DNA from 3 places in the Mixta mediterraneensis genome. Region 3 is predicted to be linked to each of the others. Evidence: predicted binding sites of a transcription regulator. Region 3 holds the regulator's gene; each other region holds the start of a gene.
The links. Region 3 encodes PurR, which represses purine synthesis genes. Its sites were predicted from a motif close to CANGCAAACGTTTGCNTG; they were not measured.
Positions count from the first base shown of each region.

Region 1: the regulator PurR is predicted to act here: its motif matches at 1,701-1,718, upstream of cvpA (colicin V production protein).
Region 2: the regulator PurR is predicted to act here: its motif matches at 1,388-1,405, upstream of pyrD (quinone-dependent dihydroorotate dehydrogenase).

Region 1 is NZ_JASUAZ010000009.1:15,424-18,706, forward strand. Features, by position in the region: gene folC (bifunctional tetrahydrofolate synthase/dihydrofolate synthase) at 1-832, shown strand, start outside; gene dedD (cell division protein DedD) at 822-1,517, shown strand; gene cvpA (colicin V production protein) at 1,776-2,261, shown strand; gene purF (amidophosphoribosyltransferase) at 2,299-3,283, shown strand, end outside.
Region 2 is NZ_JASUAZ010000006.1:91,235-94,517, reverse strand. Features, by position in the region: gene QRY16_RS06290 (cell division protein ZapC) at 1-181, opposite strand, end outside; gene pyrD (quinone-dependent dihydroorotate dehydrogenase) at 335-1,345, opposite strand; gene QRY16_RS06280 (flippase) at 1,480-2,781, opposite strand; gene QRY16_RS06275 (glycosyltransferase family 2 protein) at 2,865-3,283, opposite strand, start outside.
Region 3 is NZ_JASUAZ010000010.1:111,029-114,311, reverse strand. Features, by position in the region: gene QRY16_RS09220 (C40 family peptidase) at 1-545, shown strand, start outside; gene cydH (cytochrome bd-I oxidase subunit CydH) at 626-715, opposite strand; gene purR (HTH-type transcriptional repressor PurR) at 1,004-2,029, shown strand; gene punR (DNA-binding transcriptional activator PunR) at 2,026-2,931, opposite strand; gene punC (purine nucleoside transporter PunC) at 3,039-3,283, shown strand, end outside.

The DNA of each region.
Region 1 (3,283 bases), on a different contig from region 3:
TGGTCTCGGGGGACGTCTGGATGCCACCAATATTGTTGATGCGGATGTCGCAGTCGTGACCAGCATCGCACTGGATCATACCGACTGGCTGGGATCGGACCGCGAAAGTATCGGACGCGAAAAAGCTGGCGTGTTTCGTGCTGGTAAACCGGCGGTGGTGGGTGAACCTGATATGCTGCTCAGTATTGCTGCTGTAGCAGACGAAAAGGGCGCAAAACTGATGCAGCGCGATCGTGACTGGTCATATCGTCAGCAGGCGGAAAGCTGGTCTTTGCGCGATAGCCGGGGCGAGCTAAACGATCTGCCCTTGCCGCAGGTGCCCTTGCCGAACGCCGCCAGCGCGCTGGTAGCGCTGCGCGCTTCCGGTTTGAATGTCAGCGAAGCACATATTCGTGCTTACCTGCCGCTGGCTGTTTTGCCGGGGCGTTTTCAGACGGTAAGTGAATCGCCGCGAGTCATTCTGGATGTGGCGCACAATCCGCATGCCGCAACGTATCTGGCGTCGCGCCTGGCTGACGTGCCGCGAAAAGGTGCGGTGCATGCAGTGGTCGGCATGCTGCATGATAAAGATATTGCCGGCACTCTGGCAGTTTTAGCGCCACAGGTTGATCGCTGGTATTGCGCTCCGCTTGAGGGGCCGCGTGGCGCCACGGCAGAACAGCTGATAATGCATTTGCCGCCGCAGTCACAGGCTTTGAACGATGTGGAAAGCGCATGGCAGGCCGCTCGCCAGCAGGCTCAGCCGCAGGACATCGTACTGGTGTGTGGATCGTTTCATACCGTTGCGCAGGTCATGGAATCGATGGAAACGGAGAAAGGGTGTGGCAAGTAAGTTTCAAAACCGTTTAGTCGGTACTGTTATTTTGGTCGCGGTTGGCGTCATTGTGCTGCCGGGGCTATTGGATGGTAAAAAGAAGCACTATAAAGAGGAATTTGCCGCGATCCCGCTGGTACCAAAACCTGACGATCAACAGGACAGCGAAATGGTGCCGCCGGTTACCCAGTCGCTGCCTGCACAACCTCCGTCAGGAGCTAACGCTGCTGGTAACGACAGCAAAACCAATAGTGACGCTGAACACGGTAGCACCAGGCCAGGCGATAACAGTCAGCCGAGCGTGGTGACACCTCCGCCGGTTCATCAGCCCGCGCCATCACAGCCGGTTAGCCAGCCTAAGCCAAAGCCAGTGGAGCAACCACCGAAGCCAAAGCCGGTGGAACAGCCAAAACCGAAACCTGCTGAGCAACCGAAACCAGTTGAACAAAATACGCCAGCCGGACAGGCATATGTTGTGCAACTCGGCGCATTGAAGAACGCCAGCAAAGTTAATGAGATCGTCGCAAAACTGCGTTTGTCGGGCTACCGTGCCTTTACCGTGCCATCAGCGCCGGTGCAAGGGCAGATTACGCGTATTTATGTCGGTCCTGATGCGTCAAAAGCGAAGATGCAGGGTGCGATTTCAGAGCTAAAAGGTCTCTCCGGTTTAAGCGGCGTGGTAAAACCTTACAGCATACGCTGAGCGGTGTAACTGAGGCCGTCCGTAACAAAAACGGGCGGCGTCTTTTCAATACCGCACTGAGGGTTAAAAGCAGAGAAACAGGGAAAAATAAGTTATTTTCAAACGGTTAATCGCTTTAAAAAGTAGCAGGCGAGGGAGTGTTTTTTCATCGCCTTTTTTATGGAAACAGATTGGGAAAACCCCTACGCAAACGTTTTCTTTTTCTGTTAGAATGCGCCCCGAACTGGATGCAGGGGCGCGCTGGCGCTGGGAAAGTTCATGATCTGGATTGATTACGTCATTATTGCGGTAGTTGGTTTTTCGGCTCTGGTCAGCCTGGTTCGCGGGTTTATCCGGGAAGCCTTATCTCTCGTTACCTGGGGATGCGCGTTTTTTGTCGCCAGTCATTACTATCCCTTCCTTGCAGTCTGGTTTACAGGTTTTGACGACGAACTGGTTCGTAACGGTATCGCCATCGCGGTGCTGTTTGTGGCTACCCTGATTGTGGGAGCGATTGTGAACTATGTGATCGGCACGCTGGTGGAGAAAACTGGCTTGTCGGGAACCGACCGGGTATTGGGAGTCTGTTTCGGGGCGTTGCGTGGTGTGCTAATCGTGGCCGCTATTCTCTTCTTCCTTGATACATTCACGGGATTTTCGAAAAGTCCCGACTGGCAACAGTCTCAACTCATTCCCCAGTTCAGTTATATAATCAGGTGGTTCTTTGATTACCTGAAAAGCACGTCGAGTTTTTTACCCCGGTGACACCACCGGGAGTGTGGCTTAATGAGGAAATGACAACATGTGCGGTATTGTCGGTATCACCGGTTTCATGCCGGTAAACCAGTCGATCTATGACGCGTTAACAGTGCTCCAGCACCGTGGGCAGGATGCCGCAGGCATCTGTACCATTGATGCGCTGAATTGCTTTCGCCTGCGTAAAGCCAACGGCCTCGTCAGCGACGTTTTCGAAGCACGCCACATGCAGCGTTTGCAGGGTAATATGGGCATCGGCCACGCACGTTACCCAACGGCGGGCAGCTCCAGTGCCTCTGAGGCGCAGCCATTCTATGTAAACTCGCCGTACGGCATTACTCTGGCGCACAACGGTAATCTGACCAACGCCCATGAACTGCGGAAAAAGCTGTTCGATAAAGGCCGCCGTCACGTCAATACCACTTCAGATTCTGAGATCCTGCTGAATATTTTTGCTCAGGAGCTGGACCGTTTTCAGCATTACCCGCTGGAAGCTGAGAATATTTTTGCTGCCGTTGCGGCTGTGCACCAGCAGGTGCGGGGCGCGTATGCTGTGGTTTCGATGATTATCGGCCATGGAATGGTCGCTTTCCGCGATCCAAACGGTATTCGTCCGCTGGTGCTGGGCAAGCGGGTTATTGCCGATGGCCGCACCGAATATATGGTGGCCTCAGAAAGCGTCGCTCTGGACACGCTGGGTTTTGAATTTATCCGTGATGTTGCGCCAGGTGAAGCGGTGTACATTACCGAGCAGGGACAGCTTTCTACCCGTCAATGCGCTGAGAATCCCAAAAGTAATCCCTGTCTGTTCGAGTATGTTTACTTTGCCCGCCCGGATTCTTTCCTCGACAAAATTTCCGTCTACAGCGCGCGTGTTCGTATGGGTACCAAGCTGGGCGAAAAGATTGCGCGTGAATGGGAAGAGCTGGATATTGACGTAGTTATTCCTATCCCAGAGACGTCAACCGATATTGCCCTGGAAATCGCCCGTATTTTGGATAAGCCGTATCGCCAGGGGTTCGTAAAAAACC
Region 2 (3,283 bases), on a different contig from region 3:
CGAACGTGAAATAAAGTGCGGCGTCGTCAACACAAAACCCAGTTTCGCTAAAAGCATCAGGCGTGAGCATTTTACGGGAATAACGGGAACGAAAAAGCATACCGTCAGCCAGATCAAGCATCCTCCGGTCATGCGTAGCGTCGAAGTACCAACGCCAGTTATCATCAGGTTTGATTTTCATAATGTGCCCTGTAGTAAACCGCTTCGCTGAAATAAACGCAAAAGTCGCGAAATAAACAACATAAAGAAAAGCTGAAAAAGCGTGCAACAGGCCAAAATATAAACGAGCCGGAGGGAGAAATAAACCCCCCGGCGCCATATTGTGAGAATTATCTTACAGGTGGGTGACGATCGCTTTAATTAACTCTGGTCCTTTATATATGAAGCCGGAATAAATTTGAACTAACGTCGCGCCCGCCGCCATTTTTTCACGTGCGGCAGTGAGTGAATCAATCCCACCCACGCCAATAATCGGTAAGCGGCCCTGCAATTCTTGCGACAGACGCTGGATTATCACGGTGCTGCGCGACTGAACCGGGCGTCCGCTCAGTCCACCCACTTCGTGACAATGTTTAAGGCCATTCACCAGGGAGCGATCAAGCGTGGTATTTGTCGCAATCACGCCATCAATGTGATGGCGAATTAAGCTATCGGCAACCTGCACCAATTCTTCTTCAGAAAGGTCCGGCGCGATCTTTACGGCGATCGGAACATGTTTAAGATGACGCTGCTCCAGCTCTTTTTGTTTTGCTTTAATCGAAGCGAGAAGATCGTCCAGCGCTTCGCCGTATTGTAACGTGCGTAAACCTGGCGTATTAGGCGAAGAAATATTAATGGCGATATATCCAGCGTGGGCATACACCTTTTCCATGCAGATCAGATAATCGTCTTTGCCCTGCTCAACCGGGGTATCTTTATTTTTGCCAATATTAATACCGAGAATACCCGCAAACCGTGCCTTTTTAACGTTCTCTACCAGATGATCGACGCCGAGATTATTGAATCCCATGCGGTTAATAATTCCTTCCGCTTCGATTAACCGAAACATGCGCGGCTTATCATTACCCGCCTGGGCACGTGGCGTCACCGTTCCCACTTCCACAAAGCCAAAACCCATGGCAGCAAATGCATCAATACACTCAGCATTTTTATCGAGTCCCGCAGCAAGGCCAAGCGGATTTTTAAAAGATAACCCCATGCAGCTTACCGGGCGCGACGGCAGATTTTGACGGATCAGCCCTTCCAGCGGCGTTCCACTGATAAAACGCAATTGCTGAAAGGTGAGTTCGTGCGCGCGCTCGGGATCGAGTTTAAACAGCGCCGGTCGGACGATAGGATAAAGCATGCACTCTCCTGCAGGGCGGAAACGATCGTGAAAGTCAGTGCACAAGAAAATGTGCGCCAGAATGGTAAAGTGCTCTGGCGCAAAAGTAAATCGAACGACGAGGATGCAGAAAGGCGTTTAACGCTGCGTTGATCTTACACAGCACTGTCATTCACAGAGGCGACCTGGGCGCGAGCGGGAGACAGATAATCGCGCAGAATACCATGACGAGCCATAAGAGTAAAAATGCCAATGCAGACAAAGGCTTCGGCCATAACCATCGACCATGCCGCACCCAGCGCGCCATATTGCCAGGCAAGCACACAACAAACCGGAACGTTTACCACGCCGGCGGCCATCATCACTAACATGCGCTGACGGGCTAAACCATGCGGGATCAGAATTTGCAGTCCGGCCGGATAGGAAATATTGCCAAACAGGAAACACAGCACAAATACCCGCAACACATTTGCCGAAGGGATAAAATCTTTACCCAGCAGTAATGCCACCACGTCATCGGCAAAAAGCCAGGTAAAAATGACAATCGACAGGCTCAGTGAAAATGACAACAGCAGGCTTTTTCGCGTGGCGGCAATCGCGGCAGTTTTATCGCGGCCAAAAAGATGGCTTACACGCGGAAAAAAAGCGCTGCCAATCTGTTCTGGCACCGAGTTAGCCGCTTTACGCAGGCGATCGGCGCCATTGTAAATGCCCACCATATAATGGGAGGTAAAACTGGCGAGGATCACCACATTCACGCTGTTAAACAGATTCGCCCCGGCGATGGCAATAAATACGTCCATGCTGTCGGTAATGCGCTGTTTTATCTCCTGCGGTTCAAAGCGATAGCGGCCAATCACTTTCATCTCCAGCACAAACTTCAGCGTGATCAGTGCGCTAATCATCGAAACAGCGCCCGGTATCAAAGCGGCAAGCCAGGTATCCTGCGGCGTTTTTACTAACAGAAAGGTCAAGGGTATGGCGCAGAAATTACCAAAGGTGGCAATGACCGCCGTCTTACCGAGCTTTTCATATCCCTGCATAAGCCAGCCGAACGAGAACAGCGAACCAATCAGCGTGGTACAGTTTGCCAGAATAATAAAAAATAACGGATGCCAGGCCGGATTGAGTCCTGTCGCAGACAGTAAAATACCGCTGGTTAATACCAGCAACATCAGTTTGGCGTTGAAGGTTGACCAAAATAGCTGGCTTACACGTTCTTTATCATCCCGGTGATGAGCAATATCTTTGGTGGTGAAAACATTAAATCCCCAATCCGAGATGGTGCTGCAATAGAGGACACAGGCGATAGCCAGCGCCAGTACCCCCATCTGTTCAACGCCCAGAATACGAGCCAGATAAGGTAACGTTGCCAGCGGGAACAAAAAAGAGGCTCCCCGGTACGCCAGCAGGGATAAAATATTAACCATCAAACTTTTATCAAGAACTTTTGCCATGTCGCAACAACCTTATACATATTGCATAAAACACCTTCTCACGCCTTCAAGACATTAACAATATTTCCACATGATTTTCAGAATCAGGCGGCACGCTTCAGCTCTTTTCTCACTTTATACGTTTGCAACGCAATAAACACTTCAGGGCGATTAAACAACAACCACTCTTTAAAGCTGCTGGTTTTAATTTTTTTCCCCATAAAACGGATAGCATTACGCACATATTCTGGCACGGGCGTCTGATTATAAAGTGAAAGATAAATCATCAACCGAAACGAATGGGTCAGATACTCTTTTTCTAAAGTCGCACGCCATTTTGACTTAGACAAGGAACTGTTTAATGTGTTGTAAGAGTGAATAAAGGCATCATAACGCTGGAAGAAAAACTCTTCGCCTTTGGTACTGTTCGTTAAAGAACCGCTACGGATTCGCTGTTTATAATAGACCTGACGACTCACCCATGCCTGTTTGCATTTCAAAAAAACGGAAAGCGTAAAATTAT
Region 3 (3,283 bases):
CCGCAGTTAACGCCGCCACTCAAAAAAATACGCATAAACTTTCCAGCAAGCGTCACGGTCAATCTCGATCAACGAAAATCGTGAATGAAATTAATGACATCAGCACCCTCAGAATGAGCAAATCTCACCGTCAGCGTTATCAAAAAGCGCGCGCAACCGCGATGGCGAAATTAATGGGACAGCTGGGTAAACCGTATCAATGGGGTGGCGTATCGCCGCATACCGGCTTTGATTGCAGCGGCTTAGTCTGGTACGCCTACAAAGATTTACTGAAGTTCAAAATTCCCCGTACCGCGAACGAAATGTATCATCTGCGTGATGCAGCACCGGTTAAGCGCGAATTGCTGGAGAAAGGTGATCTGGTCTTTTTCCGTATTAACGGACGCGGCACCGCCGATCACGTTGGCGTCTATTTAGGCAACGGTAAATTTATTCAGTCGCCGCGCACCGGCAAAGACATACAGATTAGCGCATTGGGTGAAGATTACTGGCAGCGGCACTATATTGGTGCGCGTCGTATGATGACGCCAAAAACCATTCGCTGAGGTATTTGCCTTCGCAGGCAGAAGAAGCCGGATGACAGAGTGGCCCTCCCAGGCAGACGCTCCGTTATCCGGCTTTTGTATTAGTGCAGAATGGCGGTAAAGCTAAATGCCAGAATCATTAGCAGCGCTGCGCCGCTCGTCATCAACGCCAGTTTTATATCGGTACTCATCACCTCTCCTTAGCCACACAGATTGTAGGGATACTGCATTTTCCCATAAGGTCCGGTAAAAATCTCGTTTTATCCGCTCAGCCTTGTTAGAATCCTGTTTTTGTTGCGCAACATGCGCAACATGCGCAACGTCGGTTCCGTTCACCGTCTTTTTTGGCATTTTTACCTATCCAGACGCCAGATCACAGGCAAAAAAATTGCATTTTGGTGGGCAAAAACCTCAGCCGACGCAATCGTTTAACATGATACTTATCAATAGGTTAAGATAAGTTCAGGAGTCTCTTTTTCATGGCAACAATTAAAGATGTGGCGAAACGAGCGGGAGTATCGACCACCACCGTCTCACACGTCATCAATAAAACGCGTTTTGTGGCAGAAGAAACGCGCAATACCGTCTGGCAAGCCATCAAGGAGCTGCACTATTCGCCAAGCGCTGTGGCGCGTAGTCTGAAAGTTAATCACACCAAAACGCTGGGATTGCTTGCGACTTCCAGCGAGGCGCCTTACTTCGCAGAAATTATTGAAGCCATTGAAAATCACTGTTTTGAGAAAGGTTACACCCTGATTTTAGGTAACGCACACAATGGCTTGCATAAGCAGCGTGCTTATTTATCAATGATGGCGCAAAAGCGCGTCGATGGTTTATTAGTGATGTGTTCCGAATATCCAGACGATCTGTTGAAGATGCTGGAAGAGAATCGAAATATTCCCATGGTGGTCATGGACTGGGGCGAATCACGCGCTGACTTTACCGATACCGTGTTGGATAACGCTTTCCAGGGCGGCTATCTTGCCGGGCGCTATTTGATTGAACGCGGCCATCGCGATATTGGAGCGATTCCCGGACAGTTAGAACGTAATACCGGCGGTGGGCGTCATGCAGGCTTCTTAAAAGCCCTTCAGGAAGCCAACATCCAACCGCGTGCTGAGTGGATAGTCCAGGGAGATTTTGAACCCGAATCAGGTTATCAGGCCATGCAGCAGATTCTCTCGCAAAAACAACGCCCGACAGCCGTATTTTGTGGCGGCGATATAATGGCGATGGGGGCCATTTGCGCAGCAGATGAAATGGGCCTGCGCGTACCGCAGGACATTTCCGTTATCGGCTATGACAACGTACGCAACGCGCGCTACTTCACCCCGGCGTTAACTACCGTACACCAACCCAAGGCGCAGCTAGGTGAAAAAGCGCTGGAAATGTTGTTGGATCGTATTACCAGCAAACGCGAAGAGTCACAAACCATTGAAGTCCATCCGACACTGATTGAACGCCGCTCGGTAGGCTACGGCCCTTTTCGCGATTATCGCCGTTAATTCTCGCTTAACCATTCCTGATTAAGTGTTTGCGCATCACCTAAATAGCTGAGCAACCAACCCAGCGCCGGTGATGCGCGATCTTCTGCCCAACTCACGCAGCACGGACTCTCTGGAAAAGCCATCGGTAGCGTTAGCTCGACAAGCTTACCGGCGTCAAGTAGTGGACGAGCCAGATGCCCTGGCACCATCGCTACACATAAACCTGCCAATACACAATCCAGCCCGGTTTGCCATTCCGGCACCACCACCCGACGCTGATTATCTAGCGTCCAGGTCATACGCCGCGGCAGCGCGCGCGACGTATCTTCCAGGACAAGTGACGGCCAGCTACGCAACGTATCATCATCCAGCTCACTGGCGAGCGTTAAAGGGTGATCGCGCTGAACCACGCAGCGCCAGTTAATTGCGCCCATATCCTGAAAGGCGAAACGTCCTCCCACGGGAATGGCCTGCGTAGCGCCAATCGCCACGTCGACGCGGCTATCTGCTAAGGCGTCCCATACCCCATTGAATACTTCATAACTGATGATCAGTTCCATATCGGGGAAATGGCGGTAAAAATCTTTCACCAGTTGTCGCGTTCGCTCAGGTTTTACAATGCAATCAATCGCAATGCTTAACTGGCCCCGCCAGCCATTTGCCAGCTGCTGACATTGACGCCGGGTCGCAAGCATTTTTTTGATAACACTTCGCCCTTCCCGGACAAAATGTTCACCGGCTGGCGTTAAAACCACTTCACGATGATGACGTTCGAATAACGGCACCGCCAGCCAGGTTTCAAGCTGGCGTACCGTATAGCTAATGGCAGAAGGTACACGATGTAGCTCTTGCGCAGCGGCGCTAAAACTCCTGCCCCGTGCTACCGCGTCCACGACTTCAAGCGCATATTCGGACCACATAATCTGCCTTCAAAAATTTTAACAGGTTAAGACAAATATTAGCGTTTCACAGCGTTTAATGCACCTTCTACACTCTGCCGCGTTCACTCTGCAAAAATGAGAATCAGATGTTATCAAATAAAGGATTTATCCCTTACCTCGCCTTACTCAGCATGCTGGGCTTTCTGGCAACCGATATGTACCTTCCCGCTTTCGGCGTGATGCAGCAAACCTTTGCTACCTCGCCTGGCATCATTAGCGCCAGTATGAGCTTATTCCTTGCGGGCTTTGCCTGTGCGCAACTGTTCTGGGGCCCCATATCAGACAGGATCGGGCGAAAACCGGTTTTACTGGCAGGTCTGGCGATCTTCGC